Regions from separate parts of the Bradyrhizobium sp. USDA 3650 genome, predicted to be linked through region 2. Evidence: predicted binding sites of a transcription regulator. Region 2 holds the regulator's gene; each other region holds the start of a gene.
What was found. Region 2 encodes PhoB, which activates phosphate uptake and scavenging genes when phosphate is short. Its sites were predicted from a motif close to TGTCATNNANCTGTCAT; they were not measured.

Region 1 (7,197 bases), 4.0 Mb from region 2:
GCGCCTGCGCCCCGAAGCCGAGGCCGGATTGTTCCACGATCTTGCGCACCAACGAGAAACCGTTGGAGTGCACACCCGACGAGGCGAGCCCGATCACGGCATCGCCGGCGGCGATGTCCTTGCGCGGCAAGAGCGTGCCCCGCTCCGCGGCGCCGACGGCAAAGCCGCCGAGGTCGTAGTCGCCGTCCTTGTAGAGGCCGGGCATCTCGGCCGTCTCGCCGCCGATCAGGGCGCAGCCGGATTCCCGGCAGCCTTCGGCGACACCGGCGACGATCGACGCGGTCGCCTCCGGATCGAGTTTGCCGCAGGCAAAATAGTCCAGGAAAAACAGCGGCTCGGCGCCCTGCACCACGAGGTCGTTGACACTCATGGCGACGAGGTCGATGCCGATCCCGCCATGCAGCCCGGTCTCGATCGCGATCTTGACCTTGGTGCCGACGCCATCGGTCGCGGCCACCAGGATGGGATCCTTGAAACCGGCCGCCTTGAGGTCGAACAGGCCGCCAAATCCGCCGATTTCGGCGTCGGCGCCGGCCCGCGCGGTTGCGCGCACCATTGGCTTGATCAGGTCGACCAGGCGGTTGCCCGCGTCGATATCGACGCCTGAATCGGCGTAAGTGAGGCCGTTTTTGCGGTCGGTCATGCCCGATTTCCAGTGGGTTTGCGGCTGGTTACGTCGAATTCCGGGGACGCGCAATGGCTCGCATGGCGCGCCTCCGTATACTATGTAGAGATATCAACCGGTTCAGCCTCCAAAGGGCCGAATTCGAGGTCAGGCCGGGTGCCGGGAAGCGCCGTGTGAGTATACCGAACATCATTACTTTGGGCCGCATCATGCTGGTCCCGATCATCGTCTGGGCCATCGTGTCGAGCCAAATGGAGGTGGCGTTCGCCGTCTTCCTGATCGCCGGCATCAGCGACGCGGTCGACGGCTTCCTTGCCAAGCGCTTCAACATGACGAGCGAGCTCGGCGCCTTGCTCGACCCGCTCGCCGACAAGGCGTTGCTGGTCTCGATCTACATGGCCTTGGGCATCTGGGGCGCGATTCCGCGCTGGATCGTCATCCTGGTGGTCTCGCGCGACATCATGATCGTCGCCGCCGTGATCATATCGTGGCTGTTCGACCGCCCTGTGGAGATGAAGCCCTCGAAGGTATCCAAGCTCAACACTGTGGCCCAGGTGGCGTTCGCAGCGCTGGTGCTGGCCGCCCTCGCCTTCGGCTTCAAAGCCGGTCCTTATGATATCATCCTGATGGGCCTCGTCACGATCTTCACGCTCTCCTCCGTGTCGCTCTATCTCGTTGAGTGGTTGCGGCACATGAGCACGATCGAGGCCAAGTGAGTTGGGAAGCGGCCCCGTAAAAGGCCAACTCCCGCTCGATGAAGTCGCATCTCGTCAAACGAAGCCGGCACGCCGGCATGGAGCAAAGCAAGCGTGCCAGGCCGCGTTCATCCCCGACAACTGGCGTTTTCGCTTCCGCATGCGGAGAGCCTGAGCCGGGACAATTTCCTCGAAGGCCCCGTCAATGCCGCCGGTCTTGCGCTGGTCGACGCCTGGCCGGAATGGCCGAACCGGATCATGTGGCTGGCCGGCCCGGAAGGAAGCGGCAAGAGCCATCTCGCCGCGATCTGGGCCGAGGCATCGGGCGCCCGCTCGACCACGGCCAATGGGCTGACCGCCGAAGCCGTCCCGGCTGCGCTCGCCACCGGCGCGCTGGTGGTCGAGGACCCCAAGGCCAGGGAATTCGACGAGCGCGCCCTGTTCCATCTGATGAATCTGGCCCGCGAGGACGGCGCCTACGTCCTCTTCACCGGACGCGAGGCGCCCGCTTCTCTCGAGATCGAGCTTGCCGACCTGCGCTCGCGGCTCCGCGCCGTCCCCGTTATCTCGCTGCTGCCGCCTGACGATCAGCTCTTCCGCGGCCTGATCGTCAAATTCTGCGCCGACCGCCAGCTCGCGGTGGACGAGAGCGTGGTCAGCTACCTCGCCACTCGCGTGGAGCGGTCCTCGGTCGCCGCCCGACGGGCAGTCGACCTGCTGGACAGCGAGGCCCTGCGCCTCGGCCGTCCCGTCACAAGGGCCCTGGCGGCCGAGCTGCTCCGGGATGTCTGACCAAGGCGGCTTGACGCGGCCGGGCGGCGGAACATCAATGTCATCGAAACGTCATCGCTCTAACACATGCTCCCGCGGGTTTTGCGGCTAAGTCGCAAATTGGGGCGAACTGGATGGATCGACTTCTGATGGACTCTGCGCAAGCTGTTGAAATTAAAGAAAAAGCCCCGGAGGCCGAAGGCCCGCCGGCGATCGCATCGAGCCCCGAGCGGTTCATCAATCGCGAGCTTTCCTGGCTGCACTTCAACCGCCGCGTCCTGGAGGAATCGGTCAATCCCAGCCACCCCATGCTGGAGCGGGTGCGATTCCTGTCGATTTCAGCGAATAACCTCGACGAGTTCTTCATGGTCCGCGTCGCCGGCATCAAGGCCCAGGTGCGCGAGGGCATTGCCGAGCGCAGCCCCGACGGTCTGACCCCGTCCGAGCAGCTCGCGCTCATCAACAGGACCGTCTCGCAGCTTGCCTCCGACCAGCAGGCAATCTGGCGCGACCTGCGCGGGACACTCGCCGACGAGGGCATCGTGCTGGTCGAGGGCAAGGAAGTCACCAAGGCGGAACGAACCTGGGTCGAGGACTACTTCCTCAGCAACGTGTTCCCGCTGCTGACTCCGCTCGCGATCGACCCGGCCCACCCCTTCCCGTTCATTCCGAGCCTCGGCTTCACCATCGCGCTCCAGCTCACGCGCGCCGCCGACGGCAAGCAGATGAACGCGCTGATCCGCATGCCCGGCAAGATCGACCGCTTCATCCGCCTGCCGGCTGACGGCAAGGTGGTCCGGCTGATCTCGCTGGAGCAGGCCACCGCGCTGTTCATCAACCGCCTGTTCCCCGGCTACAATCTGCATGGCCAGGGCGCGTTCCGTGTCATCCGCGACTCCGAACTCGAAATCGAGGAAGAGGCCGAGGATCTCGTCCGCCTGTTCGAGACGGCGCTGAAGCGCCGCCGCCGCGGCTCGGTGATCCGGCTCGAGATCGACGCCAAGATGCCGGAGCAGCTGCGCAGCTTCGTGCAGCACGCGCTGTCGACCGCGGACGACGAGGTGTTCCTGGTCGATGGCGTGCTCGCCATGAACGAGCTCTCGCAGCTCACCCGCCTCGACCGGCCCGACCTGGAATTCACCCCTTACGTGCCCCGCCATCCCGAGCGCGTCCGCGAGCAAGGCGGCGACATCTTCGCTGCGATCCGGCAGAAGGACCTCGTCGTCCATCACCCCTACGAATCCTTCGACGTCGTGGTGCAGTTTCTCCAGCAGGCGACGCGCGACCCCGACGTCGTCGCCATCAAGCAGACGCTCTACCGCACCTCCAGCAACTCGCCGATCGTGCGCGCGCTCGTGGAAGCTGCCGAAGCCGGCAAATCCGTCACCGCGCTGATCGAGCTGAAGGCTCGCTTCGACGAGGAGGCCAACATCCGCTGGGCGCGCGACCTCGAGCGCGCCGGCGTGCAGGTCGTCTACGGCTTCCTCGAACTGAAGACGCACGCAAAACTCTCGATGGTGGTGCGCCGCGAGGGCGGCAGCCTCACAACTTACGTCCACACCGGCACCGGCAATTACCACCCGGTGACAGCGCGCATCTACACCGACCTCTCCTATTTCACCTCGGATCCGACCATCGGCCGCGACGCTGCCCGCGTGTTCAACTTCATCACCGGCTATGCCGCGCCGAGCGATCTGGAAAAGATGGCGGTCTCGCCGCTGACCCTGCGCAAGCGCATCATCGAGCACATCCAGGGCGAGACCGCGCATGCGCGGCACGGCCGGCCCGGTGCGGTCTGGATGAAGATGAACGCGCTGGTCGATCCCGACATCATCGACGCGCTCTACGAGGCCTCACAGGCCGGCGTGCAGGTCGAGCTCGTGGTGCGCGGTATCTGCTGCCTGCGGCCCGGCATTCCCGGACTGTCGGAGAACATTCGCGTCAAGTCGATCATCGGACGATTCCTCGAACACGGCCGAATCTACTGCTTCGGCATGGGCCAGGGCCTGCCGAGCGCGAAAGCGGCTGTGTATATCTCCTCGGCCGACATGATGCCGCGCAATCTCGACCGCCGCGTCGAGGTGCTGTGTCCGCTGCAAAATCCCACGGTGCATCAGCAGGTTCTCGAACAGATCATGGTCGCGAATCTCAAGGACAATGAACAGAGCTGGCAATTGTTGCCGGACGGGTCCTCAACGCGTATGAAGACCGCGAAGGGCGAGGAGCCTTTCAACGTCCACAACTACTTCATGACAAATCCGAGTCTGTCTGGCCGTGGTAAGTCGCTCAAGGAATCCTCGCCGCGCCGCCTCACGCGCCGTAATGAACGTCATCAATCCTGATCCGGGATCGTCGACGTGAAGCGGCCGCGCAAGCGCGGCTCGAGCGTCGCGGTCATCGACATCGGCTCCAACTCGGTCCGTCTCGTCGTCTACGAGGGACTGACGCGGAGCCTGATTCCGATCTTCAACGAGAAGACGCTGTGCGGGCTCGGCCGCGAGGTGCAGAGCACGGGACTGCTTGCGCCCGACGCCGTCGACAAGGCGCTGACCTCGCTCAAGCGCTTCCGTGCGCTGTGCCGGGTGATGCAGGTCGGACGGGTGTTTGCGATTGCGACCGCCGCCTGCCGCGACGCCTCCAACGGCGCCGACTTCATCGCGAAGGCCGAGCGCATCTGCGCGGTGAAGATCGAGATCCTGTCGGGCCCGCGCGAGGCGCGGCTGTCGGCGCTCGGCGTGATCTCCGGCATCCATCATCCCGACGGCATCGTCGGCGACCTCGGCGGCGGCTCGCTCGAACTGATCGACGTGCGCAAAAACACCGTGCGCAGCGGCGTGACGCTGCCGCTCGGCGGGCTCGCGCTGCAGGACCTCGCGCATAAATCCCTGAAACGCGCCGACCGCATCGTGCGCGAAGCGCTCGACGGGGTGCCGCAGCTCAAGGCAGGGAGCGGCCGCAGCTTCTACGCCGTCGGCGGCACCTGGCGCGCGCTTGCGCGCATCCACATCATCCAGAGCGGCTATCCGCTCCAGGTGATGCACGGCTATTCGATTTCGGCGGCCGAGGCGCTCGATTTTTCCCGTCGTCTCCGCCGGCTTGCGGCCGCCGGCATGCTCGCCGACATCGAGATCGTCGCCGATGCCCGCCGCCCGCTCCTCACCTATGCGGCACTGGTGCTCGAGCACATCATCCGGGTGGCGAAGCCGAAGACCATCGTGTTTTCGACCTTCGGCGTGCGCGAGGGCCTGCTGCACGAGAAGCTGCCGGAGTCCGAACGCAACAAGGACGGACTGATCTGCGCGGCCGAGGAGCTGAACCAGCTGCTGTCGCGTTCGGCAAAGCACGCGCGCGAGCTGATCGCCTGGACCGACCGCCTCGCGCGTGTGGTGAAGCTGCGCGAGACCGAGGAGGACCGCCGCCTGCGCCACGCCGCGTGCCTGCTGTCCGACATCGGCTGGCGCGTGCATCCCGACCATCGCGGCGAGCAGACGCTGAGCCTGGTCGTCAACGGCAATTTCGGCGCGATCACCCACACCGAGCGCGCCTTCGTCGGCCTGTCCGTGTTCTATCGCTATGCGGGCCTGAGCGAGGAGAACCAGCCGCCGGTCGCCATGCAGGAGTTGCTGACGCCGGCGCAACTCGAACGCGCCCGCCTGCTGGGCGCGGCCTTCCGCGTCGCGCATTTGATCTCGGCAGCGCGTCCGGGCGTCTTGCCCGCGACGCATTTCCGCAGCGTGGGCCGCAAGCTGTTGCTGGTGTTCGAGCACCGCCTCGGCGATCTCGTCGCGGACCGCGTCGGCAGCCGCTTCCGCGCGCTCGCCCGGCTGATCAACCGCGCCGGCTCGATCGTCCGGCGGTAGCGCATGATCCGGAAAAGCCTGAAGCGCTTTTCCGAAAAGATCATGCTCAAAAGATAGATCTATTCCGCCGAGGCCTTGGCGTGGCGCTCGGAGGACTCCAGCGCGGCTGCGCTCATGCTGCGGCGGCGCCAGATGGAGCCGACGACCAGCACGACGACGACGCCGAGAGCTGCGCAGAGATATTCGCCGCCTCCGCCGCCATGGCCGAATTGCGGCGGGATGCGCAAGGCGCCGAGCATGTTGTCCAGCGAGGCGCCGAACGGACCGTCGAACAGCGCGTGCAGCCTCGGCGCGATGCCGGGATCGGTCGCGATCACCTCGCCCGCGATCCAGCCGAGCAGCGCCGCGCCGGCCCACACCAGCACCGGGAGCTTTGCGAGCAGCGCCATGATCAGCGCCGCACCGGCGACGATCAAGGGCACGCTGATGGCAAGGCCGAGCACCAGCAGGGGCGCGCTGCCATTGGCGGCCGCGGCCACCGCAATGACGTTGTCCAGGCTCATGACGATGTCGGCGACGACGACGATCTGCACGGCTTGCCACAGATGCGAAGCCGACTCGACGCCGTCCTCGTCCTCCTGTTCCGGCACCAGCAGCTTTGCCGCAATCACGATCAGCGCAAGACCGCCGACCAGCTTGAGGTACGGCAGCTCCATCAGGCTCGCGACGATGCCCGTGAAGATGATCCGCAGCAGCACCGCGGCGCCGGCACCGAGGATCATGCCCCACAGCCGATGCCGCGGCTTGAGGCCGCGGCAGGCGAGCGCGATCACCAGCGCATTGTCGCCGGACAAGAGGATGTTGATCCAGATGATCTTGCCGACCGCGACCCAGAAGGTCGGTTCGGCCATCTCAACGCGGAACTGGGTGAAGAATGCCCCGATCGTAGCGGGATCGAAGATCTGCCAGAGCCAGTTCACACTACGTCCTTTCGCCGCGTCTCGTTACCTGATCGGCTGACGGATCAGCCGACGATCTCGTTGCCCGAGAAGAACTGCGCGATCTCGATCGCGGCGGTCTCCGGCGCATCCGAACCGTGCGCGGAGTTCTCGCCGATCGACTTTGCGTAGAGCTTGCGGATGGTGCCGTCAGCCGCCTTGGACGGATCGGTCGCCCCCATCACGTCGCGATACTTGGAGACGGCACCCTCGCCTTCCAGCACCTGGACCACCACGGGCCCCGAGGTCATGAAGTCCACGAGCTCACCGAAGAAGGGGCGCGCCTTATGGACCGCATAGAAGGTCTC
Region 2 (7,197 bases):
CAGGCCACCCGGATGGCCCCGCCTGATCGACGATCTGCTCTCGCTGTCGCGGGTGGAGCTGTCGGCCCATGTGCGGCCCGACACCCTGGTCGACCTGCTGCCGATCATCTTGCAGGTCGCCGACGGGCTCGAGCCGCTGGCCCGGGAACGCCAGGTCGAGGTCGAGACCCAGCTGCCCGAGACCCCGGTGCTGATCGCGGGCGACCGTGAGGAGCTGCTCCGCCTGTTCGAGAATTTGATCGAGAACGCGCTCAAATACGGCGCCTCGGGCGGTCGCGTCATCGTGTCGCTGACGTCCAGTTCCGCCCCTGATGGAACTCAGGAAATCCGGGTCCTGGTCCGGGATTTCGGCCCCGGCATCGCGCCGGAGCATTTGCCGCGGCTGACCGAGCGCTTCTACCGGGTCGATGTCGGCGACAGCCGCTCGCAGGGCGGCACCGGCCTCGGATTATCGCTGGTGAAACATATTGTTAACCGGCACCGCGGCCGGCTTCTGATCGAAAGCGTGCCCAAACAGGGCGCCACTTTCACCGCTTGTTTTCCCCAGGGCAAGCCTGCGGCTTTGAGCTAAACACCAGCATTTTCAAATGCTTAAGACTGTCATCCGACTGTCACCAAACCTTCGTAAAAGCTCAGCTGTCCACTCCTAAAGGAGCGGCACGGGGAGCGCGATCGGGCGCTGATGGCGCTTCGCTCCCCTGTATGGAGACCAGCATGAATTTCCTCAAAACACTCGTCGCTGCTGGCATCGTCGCCGCATCGACGACGGCGGCCTTTGCTGCCGACATCACGGGTGCCGGTGCCACGTTCCCGTTCCCGATCTATTCCAAATGGGCTGACGCCTACAAGAAGGAGACCGGCAACGGTCTGAACTACCAGTCGATCGGCTCCGGCGGCGGCATCAAGCAGATCCAGGCCAAGACCGTGACCTTCGGCGCCAGCGACGCGCCGCTCAAGGCCGAGCAGCTCGAGAAGGACGGCCTCGTCCAGTGGCCGATGGTGATGGGCGCCATCGTTCCCGTCGTCAACATCGAGGGCGTGAAGCCCGGTGAGATGGTGTTCGACGGCGAGACGCTGGCCAGCATCTATCTCGGCAAGATCACCAAATGGGACGACGCCGCGATCAAGAAGCTGAACCCGAACGTGAAGCTGCCCTCGGAGGCCATCACCGTGGTCCGCCGTTCGGACGGTTCGGGCACCACCTTCAACTTCACCAACTACCTCGCCAAGGCCAGCGCGGACTGGAAGAGCAAGGTCGGTGAAGGTACCGCCGTCGAGTGGCCGGTCGGTGTCGGCGCCAAGGGCAACGAAGGCGTGTCCGGCAATATCAGCCAGACCAAGAACTCGATCGGCTATGTCGAGTACGCCTATGCCAAGCAGAACAAGCTGACCTACACCGGTCTCGTCAACAAGGCCGGCAAGCCGGTGCAGCCCACCGTCGAAGCCTTCCAGGCGGCCGCCGCCAACGCCGACTGGGCCAAGGCTCCCGGCTACTACGTCATCCTGACCGACCAGCCCGGCGAGAAGTCCTGGCCGATCACGGCGGCGACCTTCATCCTCATGCACAAGGACGCCACCGACAAGGCGGCCTCGCAGGAAGCCATCAAGTTCTTCCGCTGGGCCTTCAAGAGCGGCGGCAAGGCGGCTGAAGAGCTCGACTACATCCCGATGCCGGACCCGGTCGTTCAGCTGATCGAGAAGACCTGGGCTGCCGAAATCAAGAGCTAGGCTCGCGACGCTCGTGCCCCGGATGCGTTGCGCCGCATCCGGGGCGCGGGACCAACAAAAAACGTATACTATTTGGTACAGGGGATCGGCGTGGCAGAGATGGCCGTTCAGAGCGATGTAATCGACGACGCCGGACCGTATGATCGCGCCAAGGCTTTGAGCGCGTTCAAGCTCGGGGACGTCACCTTCTACTGGATCACGCGGCTTTCCGCGATCTCGGTGCTTCTGATCCTCGGCGGCATCATCATTTCGCTGATCGTCGGCGCCTTCCCGGCGATGAAGGAATTCGGGATCTCGTTCCTGTGGACGCAGCGCTGGGCGCCGTCCGCCGATCCGCCGGTGCTCGGCGCGCTCGGGCCGATGTACGGCACGCTCGTCACCTCCTTCATCGCGATGCTGATCGCCATTCCCGTGGGTCTCGGCATTGCGATCTTCCTCACCGAGCTCTGCCCGCAATGGCTGCGCCGTCCGATCGGCATGGCGATCGAGCTGCTCGCCGGCATTCCCTCGATCATCTACGGCATGTGGGGCTTCTTCGTGTTGGGTCCGTTCCTCGCCAACACGTTCCAGCCCTTCATGATCAAGATCTTCGACGGTGTGCCCGTGCTGGGCGCGATCTTCGCAGGTCCGCCGTCCTATCTCAGCCTGTTCAATGCCGCGCTGATCCTCGCCATCATGGTGCTGCCCTTCATCACCTCGATCTCGGTCGACGTGTTCAAGACGGTGCCTCCGGTGCTGAAGGAAGCCGCCTACGGCGTCGGCTGCACCACCTGGGAAGTCGTCCGCAGCGTGGTGATCCCCTACACCCGCGTCGGCGTCATCGGCGGCGTCATGCTGGCGCTGGGCCGCGCGCTCGGCGAGACCATGGCGGTGACGTTCATCATCGGCAACTCGTTCCGGATCTCGTCGTCGATCTTCGCGCCGGGTACCACGATCTCGGCGGCGATCGCATCTGAGTTCGCCGAGAGCGACGGCCTGCACCAGTCCGGCCTGATCCTGCTCGGCCTCCTGCTGTTCGTGCTGACCTTCTTCGTGCTCGCGGCGGCGCGGCTGATGCTGATGCGGCTGGAAAAGAAGGCGGGGAACTAGCGCCATGAATCCGATCTACTCACGCCGCCGCCGCAAGGACATCGTCGTCCGCGGGCTCTGCATCGCCGCAACCGCCTTCGGCGTCACCTGGCTCGCGCTGATCCTGATTACGCTGCTCTACAATGGCGTAGCGGGACTCAATGTCCAGCTGTTCACCGAGAACACGCCGCCACCGGGATCGAACGAGGGCGGCCTGCTCAACGCCATCGTCGGCTCGCTGATCATGACCGTGATCGGCGTCGGCATCGGCGCGCCGCTCGGCATGTTCGCCGGCACCTATCTCGCCGAATACGGCCGCAATGACCGGTTGACCTCGGTGATCCGCTTCATCAACGACATCCTGCTCTCGGCGCCCTCGATCATCATCGGCCTGTTCATCTACGGCGCGGTGGTGGTGCCGATGCGCGGCTTCTCGGCGATCGCAGGCTCGCTCGCGCTCGCGGTCATCGTGATCCCGGTGGTGCTGCGCACGACCGAGGACATGCTGCTGCTGGTGCCGAACGCGTTGCGCGAGGCGGCCTCGGCGCTCGGCCTGCCGCGCTCGCTGGTGATCAAGCGGATCGCTTATCGGGCTGCCCGATCGGGTCTCATCACCGGCGTGCTGCTCGCGACCGCTCGCGTCGCCGGTGAAACCGCGCCGCTGCTGTTCACCGCGCTGTCGAACCAGTTCTTCAGCCTCGGCCTGAACAAGACGATGGCGAACCTGCCTGTCACCATCAACAACTTCGTGCAGAGCCCCTATGCCTACTGGAAGCAGTTGGCCTGGAGCGGAGCGCTGCTCATCACCCTGACCGTTCTTGCCCTGAATATTGGCGCGCGCATCCTTGGCGCCGAGAGGACCGCAAAATGAGTGATCTTTCCGTATCGATGAGCGCGTCCGGTGGCCTGCCGCACGCGCCGGTGCTGCCGGAGGCGCCGCCCAAGGTGACCGTACGCAACCTGAATTTCTATTACGGCGAGCACCACGCGCTGAAGAACATCAACCTGACGCTCGGCGCCAACCGTGTCACCGCGTTCATCGGCCCGTCGGGCTGCGGCAAGTCGACCCTGCTGCGCATCTTCAACCGGATGTACGACCTCTATCCCGGCCAGCGCGCCACCGGTCAGCTCATGCTCGATCAGACCAACATCCTCGACGGCAAGCTGGACCTCAATTTGCTGCGCGCCCGCGTCGGCATGGTGTTCCAGAAGCCGACGCCGTTCCCGATGACGATCTACGAGAACATCGCGTTCGGCATCCGTCTCTATGAGAAGATCTCGAAGTCCGAGATGGACGGCCGCGTCGAGAAGGCGCTGCGCGGCGGCGCGCTGTGGAACGAGGTCAAGGACAAGCTCAACGCCTCCGGCCTGTCGCTCTCCGGCGGCCAGCAGCAACGCCTCTGCATCGCCCGCACCGTCGCGGTGCGGCCCGAGGTGATCCTGTTCGACGAACCCTGTTCGGCGCTCGACCCGATCTCGACCGCCAAGGTCGAGGAGCTGATCCAGGAGCTGTCCGAGGATTACACGATCGCGATCGTCACCCACAACATGCAGCAGGCGGCGCGCGTCTCCGACAAGACCGCCTTCATGTATCTCGGCGAGCTGATCGAGTTCGACGACACCAGCAAGATCTTCACGTCGCCGACCGACCGGCGCACGCAGGATTACATCACCGGCCGGTTCGGCTAGGAGACGCGACATGGGTTCTGAACATACCGCAAAGGCCTTCGACACCGACCTCCAGGAACTCACGCGCCTGGTTGCCGAGATGGGCGGCATCGCCGAGCGCATGATCGTCGAGTCCGTCGACGCATTGATCCGCCGCGACGTCCCGCTCGGCCAGCGCGTCGTCGCCATCGACACCGAGCTCGACGCGCTGCAGAAGCGCATCGAGGAGCGCGCGGTGCTCACCATCGCACGTCGCCAGCCGATGGCGGTCGATCTGCGCGAGATCGTCGGCGCCATGCGCGTCGCGACCGATCTCGAGCGCATCGGCGACCTCGCCAAGAACATGGGCAAGCGCGTCGCGGCGCTGGAGACGGACTTCCATCCGCTCAAGCTGTTCCGCGGCCTCGAGCACATGACCGACCTCGTGCAGCAGCAGGTCAAGTCGGTGCTGGACGCTTATGCCGCGCATGATTTGCCGGCGGCGATGGCGGTGTGGAAGGGCGACGAGGAGGTCGACGCCATCTGCACCTCGCTGTTCCGCGAGCTCCTCACCTACATGATGGAGGATCCGCGCAACATCTCGTTCTGCATCCATCTGATGTTCTGCGCCAAGAACATCGAGCGGATCGGCGATCACGCCACCAACATCGCCGAGACCGTGTTCTACATGATCGAGGGCCAGGCGATCACCGACAAGCGGCCGAAGGGCGACATGACGACCTTTGCCAACACGGTACCGAACACCTGAAGACTTAAGGAGCGACGACCCGATGGGCGCACGCATTATGGTGGTTGAGGACGAGGAAGCCCTGACCGAGCTTCTCCGCTACAACCTCGAAGGCGACGGCTATGACGTCGAGACGGTGATGCGCGGCGACGACGCCGACACCCGCCTCAAGGAGCACATCCCCGACCTGATCGTGCTCGACTGGATGCTGCCGGGCCTGTCAGGCATTGAATTGTGCCGGCGGCTTCGCACCCGTCCCGAGACCAAGCAGCTCCCGATCATCATGCTCACCGCGCGCGGCGAGGAGAGCGAGCGGGTGCGGGGTCTTGCGACCGGCGCCGACGATTACATCGTCAAGCCGTTCTCGGTGCCGGAGCTGCTGGCGCGCGTGAAAGGCCTGCTGCGGCGCGCAAGCCCCGAGCGGCTCGCCACCGTCCTTGCTTTCGGCGACATCGAGCTCGACCGCGACAAGCGCCGCGTGGCACGCTCGGGCCGGCCGATCGATCTCGGTCCGACCGAATATCGCCTGCTGGAGTTCTTCCTGGAGCACCCGGGGCGGGTGTTCTCGCGCGAGCAGCTGCTCGACAGCGTCTGGGGCCGCGACATCTATATCGACGAGCGCACTGTCGACGTGCATATCGGCCGCCTGCGCAAGCTGCTCAATCTCGGGCGCGAGCAGGATCCGATCCGCACCGTCCGCGGCGCCGGTTACGCGCTGGATGATCGGTTTGCCAAGGCGGAGCAGGTGTAGGTTTCTGCGGTTAGGTTACTAACTGCCGTGACATGTCCGATGTCGTCCCGGCGAAGGCCGGGACCCATAACCACAGGGCGCGGTTTGGCGAAGACTCGGAGTTACCCTTTCGCACAACAACTAAGTGCTCGGAGTATGGGTCCCGGCCTTCGCCGGGACGACACTGCATTTATTGAGGCGCCGCGCGTGATGACTGATCGTGCGCTAGCTTACCGCGGACCCGGCTTCACCGGTGCGCGGCGCCGATCCGACGCCGGCTGGTACGCAACCCGCGAGTGCTGGGCGCAATAGGGCAGGCCGGACAGCGCCCGTCCACCGCAGAAGAAGAAGTCCGGGCTCGAGGGATCGCCGACCGGCCAGTGGCAGGTCGCCTCGTTCAATTCCAGCAGCGACAGCCGCTGGCTCATCGGCACCACGTTGTCGTAGGTGACCGGATCCGGCTCAGCCTCGACCTCGAAGGCCTGCGCCAGCGCGGTGTTGCCGCGCGAGATCGGGCGGCTCACCCGCATCATGTGCTGCGCGGGACGCGCCTTGCGCGGCCGCGGCGCTGCCGATGACGGGCTCTTGGCGCGGCCCGAAAGGCCGAGCCTGTGCACTTTGCCGATCACGGCATTGCGGGTCACATTGCCGAGCTCCGCCGCGATCTGGCTGGCCGAAAGTCCGGCCTCCCAGAGCTTTTTCAGCTGCTCGACGCGATCATCGGACCAGGTCAAAACCGTCATTGCACCCTTTCCCTCGCTGCGCGCCAGCCATCCTGGGGCCTCGCAGCGAATGCCTAAGCCTTCAAAAACCCGTGCCGTCAGAATCCCTTAAGGCTCGCCGGGCGCGTCTTGAACGCCCGAACGTTTACGCCGGTACATAAGGACTTAAAGATCAGAACCACTGCACGAGATGTCGTATCTGACAATCCAAACGCTACAATATGGCGTGACTCCCGCGCAAGAGTCCGCCGACTCGCTTCCACATGTTCCGTGGCTAAATCCCGCAAAATCGGCACCGCAAGACTACGGATTCAGCGTTTCGCGAGGCTTTCCGGGCGGCATTGACACCCGTTTCACCAGGCCTAAGATAGTCGCACGTGCCGCCCTCAAGAGGCGGCACGTTTCGTTTTCCGGGCCGGTCGATGGTGCGTTGCGCAATGCACGCTCACACCGTCCGCAACATTCAAGTGACCGTCATGACTAACAGCGCAGCGCCGCATTTGCTCCCCGTTTTCGCCAGGTCCGACCTCGGTTTCGAGCGTGGCGAAGGCTGC
Region 3 (7,197 bases), 3.3 Mb from region 2:
GGAGCCGCCGCCGCCGGAGCATCCGCTGCTCCAGCTCGACAATGTGCTGGCGAGCCCGCATACCGCCGGCGTCACGATCGAGGCGCGGCAGAACATGGGCCGCATCGCGGCCGAGCAGGTGCTGGATACGCTGGACGGCAAGCGCCCGCCGCGCATCATCAATCCGGAGGTCTGGCCACGCTATGCCGAGCGTTTCAAGCAGGCGTTTGGTGTGACGCCGGCGTAGTCGGCAGTCGCTTTGTCCTTCCGTGGGCGGCGCTCCTGCTGCCTAATGATCGGCGGACGGGAACCGCGCCCGACTTTGATCCGCGTCAAAATCTCCCTCCCGGATTCCGCCTAAATGGGATTAGAGTGAGCGCCGCCGGGGCAGGCAGGAGGTCCCATGTCAACTTATGTGGTCAGGTTCATGAAGGACGTGCTCGGCCAGTACGGCCGGCAGATCGAGGTGTGCCAGGGCACGCTCGAGATCGACGCTTCCGACGAGGACGAAGCCAGAGAGCGGGCGAAGGCAAGGTTTTGCGAGGACCAGGCGTTGCACCACTGGTCGTTGCATGCCGACCGCATCCAGGTCAGACCGGCTGACTTTCCGTCGTGAGCGCCTAGCGCCGGGGCGCCGTGACAGGTGGCGCAGTGACGCCAGCGCCGAGCGAGCGCTGTACCATGACGGTGTCGGACCAGTGACCGTGGCGATAGGCGACACCACACAGAAGGCCGGCGCGCGCGAAACCGAACTTCTCGTGCAACGCCAGCGAGGGCGCATTGTCGGCATCGATATAGCCAATCATCTGGCGGAAGCCGGCGGCTGCACAAGCATCGATCAATTCCTGGAGCAACAGCCGTCCGACCCCGCGGCCAAGATGCTCGTGGTGGACGTAGATCGAATGCTTGGCGGTGTAGCGATAGGCTGGACGCTTGCGGAACAGCACGGCGTAGGCATAGCCCACGACTTCGCCGCGGTAGGCCGCGACCAGATGCGGCAGGCGGGTCTGCTTCAGGTTCTTGCGCCGGTCGCGCAGATCGTCCGGCTCGGGCGCACCGGTTCCCTCGACGTCGCGCGGCACGCCGTTGCGGACGTGATGGCGGTAGATCGCCAGCATCGCCTCGACATCGCTCTCGCGTGAGGGCCGTACCAGGACCGGCCCGTCATCCGGGCGCGCAATCGCAGTTTCGTTCATCGGCACCTACTCGGTAACGACGTAAGTATAGAGCCCGATGCGCCCCTGCGCATCGATCTCCTTGTAGACGCCCTGGATTTCCACGTCGAAGCCCGGGAACGTGTTGAAGCAGGTCTCGAACATCTTGAGATAATCCAGCATGGGCTTGGCCCGTTCCGTCAGCCGCTCGCCGGGCACGATGGTGGCGATGCCGGGGGGATAGACCACGAAGGGTGTGGTGGCGATACGGCCCGTGATCGCCTCGATCGGCAGATAGTCGACATCGTTGCGGAACAGGTAGCGCGCGGCATCGCGGGGCGACATCACGATGTCAGGCATATGCTCGGGCATGAACTGTCGCGCCTGAAGCGCGCTGACGTCGGCGGCGCGAAAGAAGCGGTGCATCTCGCCGCAGAGGTCGCGCAGCCGCACGCCGGCATAGCGCGCCTGCCGCCGCTGGGAGAACTCCGGGATAACGTCCGCAAGCAGCGCATTGTCGTCGTGCAGCCTCTTGAAGGCGACGAGACCAGAGATCAGCGTGCCCGCCTTGCTTGCCTCGACGCCCGGGGTAAGCAGGAAGAGCAAGGAGTTGAGGTCGTTCTTCTCGGGGACGATGCGGTTCTCGCGCAGATATTGCGCGACGACCGGGGCGGGGATGCCGTGATCGACATAGCCGCCGGTGATGCGATCGAAGCCGGGCGTGAGCAGCGTCAGCTTGTTCGGATCGGTCATGGCGAAGCCCTCGCTGAGGCCAGGGAAGCCATGCCAGGCGCTGTCGGGGGAGAGCTGCCACAGCGCAGGATTGGTGGCGAGCTCGTCGGTGGAGAGTGTTTCCCAGGCGACGTTGTGCGAAGCGCCGGCGTGGCTGACATCGGGAATGGCGACGCGATCGGGGACGAAGGGTTCGAAGAACCAGCGCCTGTCCGGATTCTGCTCCTTCTCCTCGAACTCCCTGCGCATCGCGCGGATCTTCTTGCGCAGCTCGACGCCGAGCCGGATGGTGTCGTCCCACAGCACTTCGCCGGAGCGGCCCTTCATCATCTGCGCGCCGACGTCGAGCGAGGCGAACAGCGGGTAGAATGGCGACGTGGAAGCGTGCTGCATGAAACTTTCATTGAAGCGGCGGTGCTCGACGCGTCGCTTCTGGCCGCGGATGTGACGATCCTTGATGTGGATTTGGGATGCCTGCGAGAAGCTCGCGAGCTGCTTGTGGGTCGACTGCGTCGCGATGATCCCGGGTGCCTCGGGGGGAAGGTTCGCCAGCCCCATGGCGAAGCGGCCTGCATAGAGCGGGTGGAACTTCATGAAGCCTGCCCAGGCCTCGTCGAACAGGATATACTCGCAGAGATGGCCGATGCGCTTCAAGATCATCTCGGCGCTGTGGATGGTGCCGTCATAGGTGCACTGCTCGACCACGGCGACGCGGAACGGCCGCTCCTTGCGCCAGGCGTCCTTGTCCGTGACCAGGGGATGATTGCGGATTGCCTCGCGCAAGGCTTTTTCGTCGAGCATATCCCAGCGCATCGGGCCGATCAGGCCCCAGGCATTGCGGATGGTCGGCACGTAGACCGGGACGCCGCCATTGATCATCAGCGCGCCGTGATGGGCAGCCTTGTGGTTGTTGCGGTCGAACAGTACGAGATCGCCGTCGGTGACGAGGGCGCCGAGCGCAACCTTGTTCGAGGTCGAGGTCCCGTTGAGCACGAAATAGGTCTTTTCGGCGCCAAAGATCTGGGCGGCTTCCTTCTGTGCCTTCAACGCCGGTCCTTCATGGGTGAGGAGGTCACCGAGGTCGAGCACGGAATTGTCGAGATCGTCGCGAAATACGGACTCGCCGAGATGTTCGACGAAGACCCGTCCGATCGGGCTGCGGTTGTAGAACACGCCGCCATTGTGGCCCGGACAGGTCCATAGCTGGTTGCCCTCCTCGGCATAGTCGACCAGCGCGCCGAAGAACGGCGTCTTCAGCGTCTCTGCATATTGCTTCAGACGGCTGATCAGGTTCTTGGCGATGAAGGTCGGTGTCTCCTCGGACAGGAAGACATAACCGTCGATGAAGTCGAGCACCTCGACCGGGAGATCCTCGAACCGCTTGCGCCGGATCAGGAGGATGATCGGGAAATCGAGGCCGCGCCGCCGCATCAAGTTGATCAGCGCCGAGGTCTTGCCCTCCAGGCCCTTCTTGCCCCAATCCACCACCATGCAGCCGATCGCGGCATCGGTCTGCACCGCCATCTCCGCGTCCTCCAGCTTGCGGGCGCGAACGACCTCGAAGCCGGAACGCTGGATCTCCTCGATGATCTGGTTGAAGCGCACGCCTTCGAGGTCGTCGGCGTCGAACACAGGTGCGGCAAACAGGAAGTTGAAGCGCTTGAAATAATCCATTGTCCATCCCGAATGTGCGAGACCGACAGGTCTCGACACATTTGATGACAGCTGGATGACAGCGGGCGCGATCCCGAGCGGGCCGGTCGGATGACCGGCGTCTCAGTCGAGAAGCTTGTCCAATGTGATGGGGAAGCGGCGGATGCGCTTGCCGGTGGCGTGATAGACGGCGTTTGCGATCGCCGCGGGGACGCCGACAATGCCGATTTCGCCAATGCCCTTGATGCCGAGCGCGTTGATGTGCGCGTCCGGCTCGTCGACGAAGATCACGTCGATGTCGCGAACATCTGCATTCACCGGGATGTGGTACTCGGCGATGTTCGCGTTCATGATCCGTCCGAAGCGGTGATCCATCACCGTCTCCTCGTGCAGGGCCATCCCGATCCCCCAGACCACGCCGCCCATGATCTGGCTGCGGCCGGTCTTGGTGTTGAGAATCCGTCCGGCCGCGACGGCGCTCACGACCCGCGTCACGCGAATGACGTTTAGCTCCTCGTCCACCTTGACCTCGGCAAAGACGGCCGAATGGGTATTGCGCGCGTGCTTCTTGTCCTCATCGAACTGGTTGAGCTTCTCCTTCTCGATACGTTCGACGCCGCCATGGCGCATCGCGTCGGCGATCGAGACTGCGCGGCTGTTGTCGCTGGCGCTGGCAATGCTGCCGTCGATCAGGACCGTATCGGCCAACGCGGTGCCGGCGAGCGGCGAGCCAGGGATTTTCCCGGCCAGACCTAACACCTCCTTGCGCACCTCCTCGGCGGCTGCGAGCACCGCATGTGCGCTCGAGGCAGCCATCCAGGAGCCGCCCTCGACAGGCGCCTGCGGCAGGGTGGAATCTGCGAGCCGGACGCTGATGTTCTCGATCGGCAGGCCGAGTGCGTCGGCCGCGACCTGCGCCACAATGGTGTAGGTGCCGGTGCCGATGTCGGATGCGGCACATGACACCTCGGCATGTCCGTTCGACGTCAGCACGATACGGACGGCAACCGGCATCTGCAGTGCTTCCCACACGCCTGTCGCCATGCCCCAGCCGACCAGATCCTTGCCGTCGCGCATCGAGCGCGGCGCAGGATTGCGGCCGCTCCAGCCGAAGGCGTCCGCGCCGCGCGCGTAGCATTCGCGCAATTGCTTGCTGGTGTAAGGGAGGTTTTCGCTCTGATCGCGGTCCGAGTAGCACTTCAGCCGCAGTTCGACCGGATCGAGCTTGAGAGCAACGGCAAGCTCGTCCATGGCACATTCGAGCGCGCAGACGCCCGACGCCGCGCCCGGTGCGCGCATGTCGCAGGGCGTGGAGACGTCAAGGTGAACCAGCTTGTGGGAGAAGCGGCTGTTCGGGCTCTTGTAGAGCTGTTCGGCCCAGCCGGTATCGTTGCGGGCAAAATCCTCGTAGCGCGAGGTGACGGCAATGGCCTCGTGCGTGACCGCGTCGAGCGTACCGTCCGATTTTGCGCCGAGCCCGACGCGCTCGATGGTCATCGGCCGGTAGCCGAGCCCGTACATCTGCTGGCGCGTCAGCACGACGCGAACGTTTCGCTTCAGCGCGAGCGCGCCGAGCGTTGCCAGCACCACCTGATATTGCGGCCGCAAGCCGGAGCCGAAGGCGCCGCCGACGTATGGCGAGACCACGCGAATGTCATCCGGCTTCTTGTCGAACACGCCGCATAGAAACTTGTGGACGTTCTGGACGCCTTGGGTCTTGTCGTAGATCGTGAGCTTGCCATTGCTGTCCCAGACCGCCGTGGTCGCGTAGAGCTCCATCGGGTTGTGATGCTCGGTCGGTATCACGTAGTCCGCCTCGTGGCGCACATCAGCTTCCGCAAGGGCGGCTACGGCGTCGCCCCGCGGCTTGTGCGGCTTGTCTTTTTCGGCCGCGTTGCTGCGCTCGCCTTCGAGGTCGGTCGCAAAACCATGCTGCTCATATTCGACCCGCACGAGCGTCGCTGCAAATTTCGCGGTTTCCCAGTCCTCCGCGACGACCAGTGCGATCGGCTGGCCGTTGAACTTGATCTTGTCATCATAAAGCGGACGGAAAGGCGAGCCTTCCTCGGGCGCAACCTCGTCCTTCCACGCCTCGTCCTTGTCGGCCAGCGGCGGACGGTTCGCATGCGTGAGCACCTCGAGCACGCCCTCGACCTGCTGTGCCGCGCCGGTGTCGAGGCGGACAATGCGCCCGCATGGAATGGTGGCCTCGACAACGAAGCCATGGAGGAGCCTGTCGGCCGGAAATTCGCCGGCGTATTTAGCGGCCCCGGTGACCTTGGCCCGGCCGTCGACACGCGACGTCGGCGTTCCCACATAAGCGTTCATAGGGTCCTCACGCGATCTTCTTGTGGGCCTGGGATTGCGGCGTGGCGTTCGCCGCCTGTGTCAGCGTCCGCACGATGGCGCGGCGTGCGAGCTCGATCTTGAAGCCGTTATGTGAGCGGGCCGTTGCTCCCTGGAGCAAGAGATCCGCGGCATGCGAGAAGTGATCGGGCGTCGCGGCCTGGCCGCGCAGGCCCGCTTCGGCCTCGAGGCTGCGCCATGGCTTGTGAGCCACGCCGCCGAGCGCCACGCGCGCCCCGCTGATCGCGTTGCCTTCCAATTCGAGCGCGGCCGCAACCGAGACCAGAGCAAAGGCATAGGACATGCGGTCGCGAACTTTGAGATAGCTGTAGTTCTGGGCAAAGCCCCGCGGCGGCAGCTCGATCGCCGTGATGATCTCGCCGGTGCCGAGGTTGGTATCGACATGAGGCTTGTCGCCGGGCAGCCGGTGGAAATCGGTCAGCGCGATGGTGCGTTCGCCGGAGGGACCCGCGATGTGCACGAGCGCATCCAGCGCGGCCAGCGCCACGCTCATATCGGATGGATTGGTCGCGATGCAGACGGCGCTCGTGCCCAGGATCGCATGATTGCGGTTCAGCCCGTCCATCGCCGAGCAGCCGCTGCCGGGATGCCGCTTGTTGCAAGGCGTAGCCGTGTCATAGAAATAGGCGCAACGCGTTCGTTGCATCAGATTGCCGCCAACGGAGGCCATGTTGCGCAATTGCGCCGAGGCGCCGGCCAGAATGGCGCTGGCGAGCAGGGGGTAGCGCTGCTCGATCAATGGATGGTAGGCGAGGTCCGAGTTCGGCACCAGGGCGCCGATGCGCAAGGACCCGTCGGTCGTCTCCTCGACCTTGCGCAGCGGCAGGCGAGAAATGTCGATCAGCCGGGAGGGGCGTTCGACATTCTCTTTCATCAGGTCGATCAGATTGGTGCCCCCGGCGATCAGCTTGGCGCCGGGATCGGCGGCGAGCAGGCGGATCGCGTCGGCGACATCAGTGGCTCGGGCATACTGGAAATTGTTCATGGCTGGCCCATTGCCTGCTGGATGGCGGCGACGATGTTCGGATAGGCGCCGCAGCGGCAGAGATTTCCGCTCATGAGCTCCCGGATCTCGTCGGCCTCCCGGGCACGGCCTTCGACGAGCAGTCCGGCTGCCGAACATATCTGTCCCGGCGTGCAATAGCCGCACTGGAAGGCGTCATGGTCGATGAAAGCCTGTTGCACGGGATGCAGCGCGCCGTCCTTGCCAAGGCCTTCGATGGTCGTGATCTCCGCGCCGTCCTTCATGACGGCGAGCGTGAGGCACGAATTGACGCGCCGGCCATCCACCAGCACCGTGCAGGCGCCGCAC
Region 4 (7,197 bases), 1.1 Mb from region 2:
CCAAGTTCAGCCATTAAATGAGGCGAAATACCTCTGTGCGGCCCTGATTTGGGAGATTTGACGCCAAGGGTGGGGCCGTTTCCGGAGCTTTGGTCCGGAATCTTTGAAAGCAGGGGACCACACACATGGATATGAAGAAATACGCGGCCGAGGCTATCGGCACCTTTTGGCTCACATTCGCAGGTTGCGGGAGCGCGGTGATCGCGGCGGGCTTTCCGCAGGTTGGCATCGGCCTGGTCGGTGTCTCCCTCGCGTTCGGGCTGAGCGTGGTCACCATGGCCTACGCGATCGGCCACATCTCAGGCTGCCATCTCAATCCGGCCGTCACCGTCGGTCTTGCCGCCGGCGGACGTTTTCCGGCCGGACAGATCCTGCCTTATGTGATCGCACAGGTCGCCGGCGCGATCGTGGCCGCGTGGCTTCTCTACGTCATCGCAAGCGGAGCTCCCGGCTTCGACGTCAGCAAAGGATTCGCGTCCAACGGCTACGACGCCCATTCTCCCGGCCAGTACAGCATGATCGTGTGCTTCCTTACGGAGGTGGTGATGACCATGATGTTCCTGTTCATCATCATGGGCGCCACCCACGGCCGTGCGCCCGCGGGTTTTGCGCCGCTGGCGATCGGACTCGCGCTGGTGATGATCCATCTCGTCAGCATCCCCGTCACCAACACCTCGGTGAACCCGGCGCGCAGCACCGGGCCTGCATTGTTCGTCGGCGGCTGGGCGCTGTCGCAGCTCTGGCTGTTCTGGGTCGCGCCGCTGATCGGCGGCGCGCTGGGTGGGGTGATCTATCGCTGGCTCAGCGACGAACCCACCGGCGTCGTCGCTGGCGCAAAGACGGCGTAATCGCAAAGCGGGATCGCGGCATGCGCCGCGGTCCCGTCAATCGCCGGTCGTGGGTCGCACTTCGGTGACATGCCCCATCTTGCGGCCGGGGCGCGGCGCGCCCTTGCCGTAGATGTGCACGGTCGCGCCCGGCACGCTCAGCCACTTGTCATAGTCGTTGATCTCGTCGCCGATCAGATTGGTCATGGTGACGACCTCGCCGTGGCGCACGGGCTTGCCGAGGGGCCAGCCGGCAATGGCGCGGATGTGCTGCTCGAACTGCGAGACGGATGCACCGTCGAGCGTCCAGTGTCCGGAATTGTGCACGCGCGGAGCGATCTCGTTGACCAGCACCTTGGGTCCGGTGCCGTTGGCGAGCACGAACATCTCGACGGCAAGCACGCCGACATAATCGAGCGCGCCCGCGATCTTGCCGGCAATGCTGCGCGCTTCCTCGGCGAGCACGTCCGGGATCCGGGCGGGCGCTCGGGAGATCTTCAGGATGTGGTCGCGGTGCTCGTTTTCGGTGACGTCGAAACACTCGACCTGGCCTGTCGCGGAGCGGGCAGCGATCACGGAAATCTCACGTTCGTACGGCACGAAGGCTTCCAGGATGGCCGATTTGGTGGCGAGACTGGTCCACACTTTCGCGACGTCGTCGCCCTCGCGGATGATGGCCTGACCCTTGCCGTCATAGCCGAAGCGGCGGGTCTTCAGCACCGCCGGAAGGCCGATCCTGGCGATAGCTCCGCGCAACGACGGGACCGAGGTGACGTCGGCATAGGCTGCGGTGCCGATGCCCAGTCGCGTCACGAAATCCTTCTCGGCGAGCCGGTCCTGGGTGGTCTCGAGGATCTTGCGGTTGGGCAGCACGGGACGGCGCGCATCCAGCACCATCGCGGCCGCGGACGGCACGTTCTCGAATTCGTAGGTGATGACGTCGACGTCGTTGGCGAACAGCTCGAGTGCTTCGACATCGGCATATTCGGCGCAGGTCGCATTCAGGACGACGTCGAAGGCCGGTGAATCCGGATCGGGCGAGAACACCTGGCAGCGCAGGCCGAGCCGTGCCGCCGCCATAGCCAGCATCCGCCCTAATTGTCCGCCGCCGAGGATGCCAATGGTGTCGCCGGGCTTCAGCTTCACCTGCTTTGCGTCAGTCACGCCTTGTCCTCCGGGCGTTCGGCCACGGCCTCGGTCTGCGCCTTGCGCCAGGCGGTGAGGCGGTCGGACAAGACCGGGTCGGACAAGGCCAGCACGGCGGCCGCCAGCAGCGCCGCATTGACGGCGCCGGCCTTGCCGATGGCGAGGGTGCCGACCGGGATGCCCGCGGGCATCTGGACGATCGAATAGAGCGAATCGATACCCTTGAGCGTCCTGGATTCGATGGGAACGCCGAACACGGGCAGTTCCGTCAGCGCTGCCGCCATGCCGGGCAGGTGCGCAGCGCCGCCCGCGCCGGCGATGATGACCTTGTAACCGGCCCCCTTGGCGCCCTTGGCGAACGCAAACAGCCGGTCGGGGGTGCGGTGTGCCGAAACGATGCGAGTGTCGGCGACAACGCCGAGCGCTGCAAGCGTGTCGGCGGTATGCCGCATCGTGTCCCAGTCCGACTGGCTTCCCATGATGATGGCGATTGGCGCGGTCATGACGTCAATTGTGCTCGAAAAACAGGAAGATAGGCCAGATTAGCGGTTCCGGCCGGTTGCTCGCAACGCGGTGGCAAGGAGAAGGGAATGCACTATCCTGTCTTGGTGAATCCCCGCAAGCCTTCATTGAGCAGGATGCCCATGAAGAAACCAAAAAGGGCGAGCGCTGCGAAGGCCAAAAAGGGCCCGAAAACCAGCGCCGGTCGCTCCAAAGTTGCTCCCAAGCGTCTGGCCAAGAGTCGGGGCAAGAGTCCGGCCAAGAGTCCAGCCAAGCTTCCGGCGCGGCGCCGAGCGTCGGCCGCTGGCGGCGCCAAAGGGGCTATGAAGCCGGCCGTCAACGCGACCATCCGTGACCTCCGGAGCAAGCTCAAGGGGGCGCTGCGGCGGGTCGCGGAGCTCGAGGCAGCCGCCGACACCGACTTCCTGCTCGAAATTCCGAACCGGCGCGGCTTCGAACGCGAACTCGCTCGCGCCGTCGCCTACATGAAGCGCTACCGCGCCAGCGGCGCGCTGATCGTGCTCGACGTCGATCGGCTGAAGCCGATCAACGATTCCTTCGGCCATGGCGCCGGCGACGAGGTGCTGAAGGCGATTGCCACCACGCTGACGCGGCAGATCCGCGCCTCGGACGTGGTGGGCCGGCTTGGCGGCGACGAGTTCGCGCTGCTGCTCTGGAATCTCAGCGAGACCGACGCCAAGGCGAAGGCCGCGGCTTTCGAGCAGGCCGTCGACGAATTGTCCTTTGTCTTTCGTGGCCAGCACGTGAGCGCGGGCGCTTCCGCCGGCGTCGCCCTGCTTGGAGTGCAGTCCGACGCCACGCGGGCCCTGGAGGAGGCCGATGCCGCCATGTATGTGCGCAAGGCGCACCGGCGGCACGAGCCGCGCATCAGGCTCGTCAGCAGCTAGTTAAAGTGTGCCGAGGTCTTTCGGTACGTTGCCGAAGCTGCGGAGCAGTTTGGCGTCGCCGAATTCGCCGGTCATGGGATCGCCGCTGCGGCTGAACGCGACGGCGCCGGTGTGGCCGGCGCCGTGCGACATGATCTCGGCGCGCCGTAACGCGGCCGCCGCGCTCTGGCATTCCTCGGCCGCACCTGCGACCGGCGAGCCGTCCTCGTCGGTCAGGAAAGGTAATGCAACGTAATAGGTGACATCGGACATGGTCGGCTCCGATAGCTGACAGTCAGGCGGCGCTGCTCTTGCTGCGCGAGGTCTCCGGAATGCAACCTGCGGAAACCGCCGCCTGCAATTCCTCCAGCTCGGCCTCCAGATATTCATTGGCCATGATCAGCGCCTTGATGGTGCTGCGCAGATTGCCGTCGCACATCGCGATCGCCTGATCGCAGGCTTGTTCATAATGGCCGTTGTCGAGAAGGGCGGCTGCCGACATCTGCGTTTTCCTTGGACGGTTTTCCCGGGGGCGGTGGTGCTCAAATGTTCTTATTTTGTTCCTTTCGAGTCAAGCGGATTCACAGGCGGCGGGTCGCCGTGAGCTGTCCTCCTGTGGATCAGGCGATGATGTCGGGCGTGATCTGGTCTTCGATGAACGCGATACGGTCACGCAACAACAGCTTGCGTTTCTTCAACCGCTGTAACCGCAACAGGTCGGGGGCGGGCGATTGATGCAGTGCATCGATCGCCGCATCAAGATCTCGGTGTTCCTGGTGCAACCGGGCGAGCTCGGATTCGAGTTCGCGCGCATCTTCATTGGTCATGTCTGCGGTGGCCGAAAAACCGATAGGCGTGAGATTAAGGCTGTGGATGCCCTGTGGAAACTATCGTCCTTGCGCGCCGTGATCGCAAGCGATCTCGGGCTGTCCCGCGTCGATCTCCCGCGGGATATTTCTGCGGTCGCTCCGACGTTGCGCAAGCGCATTGATATCACAGATTTTTCCCGCGTGGTTCCCTTACTCACGCTTCGTTACATATGAATTTTCAAAAATGACAGTGCGACGACGGATACCCATCGACAGAACGAATCGGTGATGTACACTTCGTCGTCCGGTCGAATCCAAGGTTCACCCCTACCGAGGAGGTTTCGAATGACAATTCAGGCACATCTGGTTGAATTGGAACGGAAGCATAAAACTCTCGAAAACGAATTGCACGAAGCTCTCGTGCACCTTTCAACAGACGACCTGCAAATTGTTGAGTTGAAGCGCCGGAAGTTGATGGTCAAGGACCAGATCGAGCGTCTAAGGCACGGCGACACGCTCCACTAGTAACCCCCGTAACAGCGTAGAGTTGATCGCACCCTTCAAGCAGGGATGAGAGCCTTTGCGCTCATCCCTGCTGTAAGGTGCGCACCGTGCAAGGATTGCGCGGCTCTAGCTTCTTGTCTGGACGCGGTTCTTTACGCGCAACCGGAATCCAATTCGCTCTAAACCACTAGATGTTTGCGAGCTCCGCGACGTGATCCGCGATCGCGAGCGATGACGTCAGTCCGGGCGACTCGATGCCGAACAGATTGATCAGGCCGTCGACGCCGTGATCGCGCGGGCCCTGCATCAAGAAATCCTGCGTGGCCACCGCCGGCGGCACGATCTTCGGGCGGATGCCCGAATAGCTCGGCATGAGCGCACCGTCAGGCAGCGTCGGCCAGTATTTGCGGATGGCCGGGTAGAAGCGCTCGGCGCGTGACGGGTCGACCTCATAGTCGATCGTCTCGATCCACTCGACGTCGGGGCCGAAACGTGCCTGTCCTGCCATGTCCAGCGTCAGATGCACCCCTAGCCCACCGGGCTCGGGCACCGGATAGATCAGGCGCGAGAACGGTGCCCTGGCATTGCAGCTGAAGTAGTTTCCCTTGGCGAGGTAGGCCGTCGGGATCTGTTCCAGCGGCATGCCCTCGATGTTGCGCGCCACCGTGGTCGCCGAGAGCCCGGCGGCGTTGACGAGGAGGCTGCATTGCAGCGTCATCGGCGCTTCGCCGCCCGCCTCAATCTCGATCACGCCGGCGGTCGCCTTGGCACGGATCAGCGGGGTGTGAAACGCGAAGGCAGCGCCCGCGTCCTCGGCTTCGCCGCGCAGCGAGAGCATGTAGGCGTGGCTGTCGATGATGCCGGTCGACGGCGAGAGCAGCGCGGCGTCGCAGGCGAGCGCCGGCTCCAGCGCACGTGCCGCATCGCCCGTTAGCAACTGCATGTCGAGCACGCCATTGGCCTCGGCATGCGCCTTGATCGATTGCAGCTTCTCGGTCTCTTTCGGATTGGTCGCGACGATCAGCTTGCCGCAATTCCTGTGCGGGATGCCGCGCTCGGAACAGTAACGGTAGAGCGCGTGCTTGCCGTCGACGCACATGCGCGCCATCCAGCTTCCGGCGCGGTAGTAGATGCCGGCATGGATCACCTCGCTGTTGCGCGAGGAGGTGATGGTGCCGATGGCCTCGGCTTGCTCGAGCACGATCACCTCGCGCCCGGCTTGCGCCAGCTTTCGAGCCACCGCGAGCCCGATCACGCCGGCTCCGATGACGACGCAGTCGACCCTATCCATGGTTGTGCAGGACGTCAGCTCGAAGCGACCAAGGCCTCGCGCCTGGGAACGGCGGCGCGGGGGCGTTTTCCGTTAAGGAAGAATTTATCATGTCAGGGCAATTGCCGTATTTGATGCCACATTTTTCCGTTGCGCGTACAGGCGTTTACCCGATCCAAACCCGCCAGGCCAGACAATCCGACGTTGAAATCGCGGGTGGCTGATGGCTGAGAAGAACTGGCACGCGGGCAGCGCGCTTCCGATTGCGGTGCAGGCGGTCGTGTGCCTGGCTGCAGCGGTCGCGCCTGCGCGCGCCTTTGCTCTCTCGGACAGCTTCACCCCTCCGAGCTATCTCGGCGAGCTTGATCCCAACGTGATCTGGGAAGCCCTGATCGCGGGCGTCGTGATTTGCTCGTTCCTCGTCGCGATCGCGCTGTGGATCCATTCCTCGCTGCGCCGGACCAGGCGTCTGCAGCTGCGGCGCAATGCCTTCGTCTCCTCCGCGATGAACAATCTCAACCAGGGCGTGGTGATGACGGATGCGCAGCGGCGCATCATCTTCTGCAACGACCGCTATATCGAGATTTATGGCCTGGCGCGGTCGGATCTCTGGGCCAACATGAACGGCTACGAACTCCTTGAGCTGCGACGCAAGCGCGGGGTGCTCGGCGCCGCCTCCAACGACGAGTTCTACGAGAAGGCGGCAAGCACCAACGGCTTGATCACCGAACTGCCGGACGGGCGGGCCATCCTGGTGAAATATTTCGTGCTGCCCAACGGCGGCTCGGTGACGACGCATCTGGACGTCAGCGAGCAGCGCAGGCTGTCGCGGCAGCTCGCCTCCACCAAGCAGTTCCTGGAAACGGTGCTGGACAACGTGCCGGCCTGCGTGGCCGCGAAGAACATCGAGGATGGCCGCTACATCTTCGCCAACAGCGCCTATGAGCGCTTCTGGGGCTTCTCACGCGACCATGTCGTCGGCAAGAACGCGCGCGAGCTGTTTGCGCCGATCTCGGCGGCCAGCATCGAGGCGACCGACCGCACGGCACTCAATTCGCCGGACGGCCAGTTTCGCAACGAATTCGAGGTCGACCGCGCCGGTGAGCGACGCATGGTTGCCTCGATCCGGATCGTGGTCCGCAACGAGAGCAACAAGCCCGAATTCCTGATGCTCGTGTTCGAGGACATCACAGACCGCCGCTCGTTGTCGAAGGAGCTGGAGAGCACGAAGAAGTTCCTGGAGCTCGTGGTCG

Region 1: ACVIN2_RS04430 (RNA degradosome polyphosphate kinase) is a predicted target of PhoB. The motif match lies at 2,151-2,167, and genes of this name have one in related genera.
Region 3: ACVIN2_RS07420 (Orn/Lys/Arg family decarboxylase) is a predicted target of PhoB. The motif match lies at 3,584-3,600, and genes of this name have one in related genera.
Region 4: ACVIN2_RS28035 (YdcH family protein) is a predicted target of PhoB. The motif match lies at 4,415-4,431, and genes of this name have one in related genera.

Annotation. Positions count from the first base shown of each region.
Region 1 covers NZ_JBSRZG010000001.1:891,126-898,322, forward strand. Annotated here, with positions in the region: gene purM (phosphoribosylformylglycinamidine cyclo-ligase) at 1-643, opposite strand, end outside; gene ACVIN2_RS04420 (CDP-alcohol phosphatidyltransferase family protein) at 799-1,341, shown strand; gene ACVIN2_RS04425 (chromosomal replication initiator DnaA) at 1,435-2,112, shown strand; gene ACVIN2_RS04430 (RNA degradosome polyphosphate kinase) at 2,241-4,433, shown strand; gene ppx (exopolyphosphatase) at 4,449-5,951, shown strand; gene ACVIN2_RS04440 (TerC family protein) at 6,011-6,871, opposite strand; gene ndk (nucleoside-diphosphate kinase) at 6,916-7,197, opposite strand, start outside.
Region 2 covers NZ_JBSRZG010000001.1:4,854,823-4,862,019, forward strand. Annotated here, with positions in the region: partial or broken gene ACVIN2_RS22560 (ATP-binding protein) at 1-571, shown strand, start outside; gene pstS (phosphate ABC transporter substrate-binding protein PstS) at 715-1,728, shown strand; gene pstC (phosphate ABC transporter permease subunit PstC) at 1,828-2,817, shown strand; gene pstA (phosphate ABC transporter permease PstA) at 2,822-3,667, shown strand; gene pstB (phosphate ABC transporter ATP-binding protein PstB) at 3,664-4,485, shown strand; gene phoU (phosphate signaling complex protein PhoU) at 4,496-5,212, shown strand; gene phoB (phosphate regulon transcriptional regulator PhoB) at 5,235-5,942, shown strand; gene ACVIN2_RS22595 (GcrA family cell cycle regulator) at 6,152-6,664, opposite strand; gene ACVIN2_RS22600 (acetylornithine transaminase) at 7,120-7,197, shown strand, end outside.
Region 3 covers NZ_JBSRZG010000001.1:1,529,786-1,536,982, reverse strand. Annotated here, with positions in the region: gene ACVIN2_RS07435 (hydroxyacid dehydrogenase) at 1-226, shown strand, start outside; gene ACVIN2_RS07430 (hypothetical protein) at 383-595, shown strand; gene ACVIN2_RS07425 (N-acetyltransferase family protein) at 600-1,175, opposite strand; gene ACVIN2_RS07420 (Orn/Lys/Arg family decarboxylase) at 1,182-3,539, opposite strand; gene ACVIN2_RS07415 (xanthine dehydrogenase family protein molybdopterin-binding subunit) at 3,642-5,846, opposite strand; gene ACVIN2_RS07410 (FAD binding domain-containing protein) at 5,854-6,870, opposite strand; gene ACVIN2_RS07405 ((2Fe-2S)-binding protein) at 6,867-7,197, opposite strand, start outside.
Region 4 covers NZ_JBSRZG010000001.1:5,969,905-5,977,101, forward strand. Annotated here, with positions in the region: gene aqpZ (aquaporin Z) at 126-848, shown strand; gene ACVIN2_RS28005 (5-(carboxyamino)imidazole ribonucleotide synthase) at 885-1,991, opposite strand; gene purE (5-(carboxyamino)imidazole ribonucleotide mutase) at 1,988-2,476, opposite strand; gene ACVIN2_RS28015 (GGDEF domain-containing protein) at 2,618-3,382, shown strand; gene ACVIN2_RS28020 (hypothetical protein) at 3,383-3,634, opposite strand; gene ACVIN2_RS28025 (hypothetical protein) at 3,657-3,863, opposite strand; gene ACVIN2_RS28030 (YdcH family protein) at 3,982-4,188, opposite strand; gene ACVIN2_RS28035 (YdcH family protein) at 4,516-4,695, shown strand; gene ACVIN2_RS28040 (NAD(P)/FAD-dependent oxidoreductase) at 4,862-5,965, opposite strand; gene ACVIN2_RS28045 (sensor domain-containing protein) at 6,168-7,197, shown strand, end outside.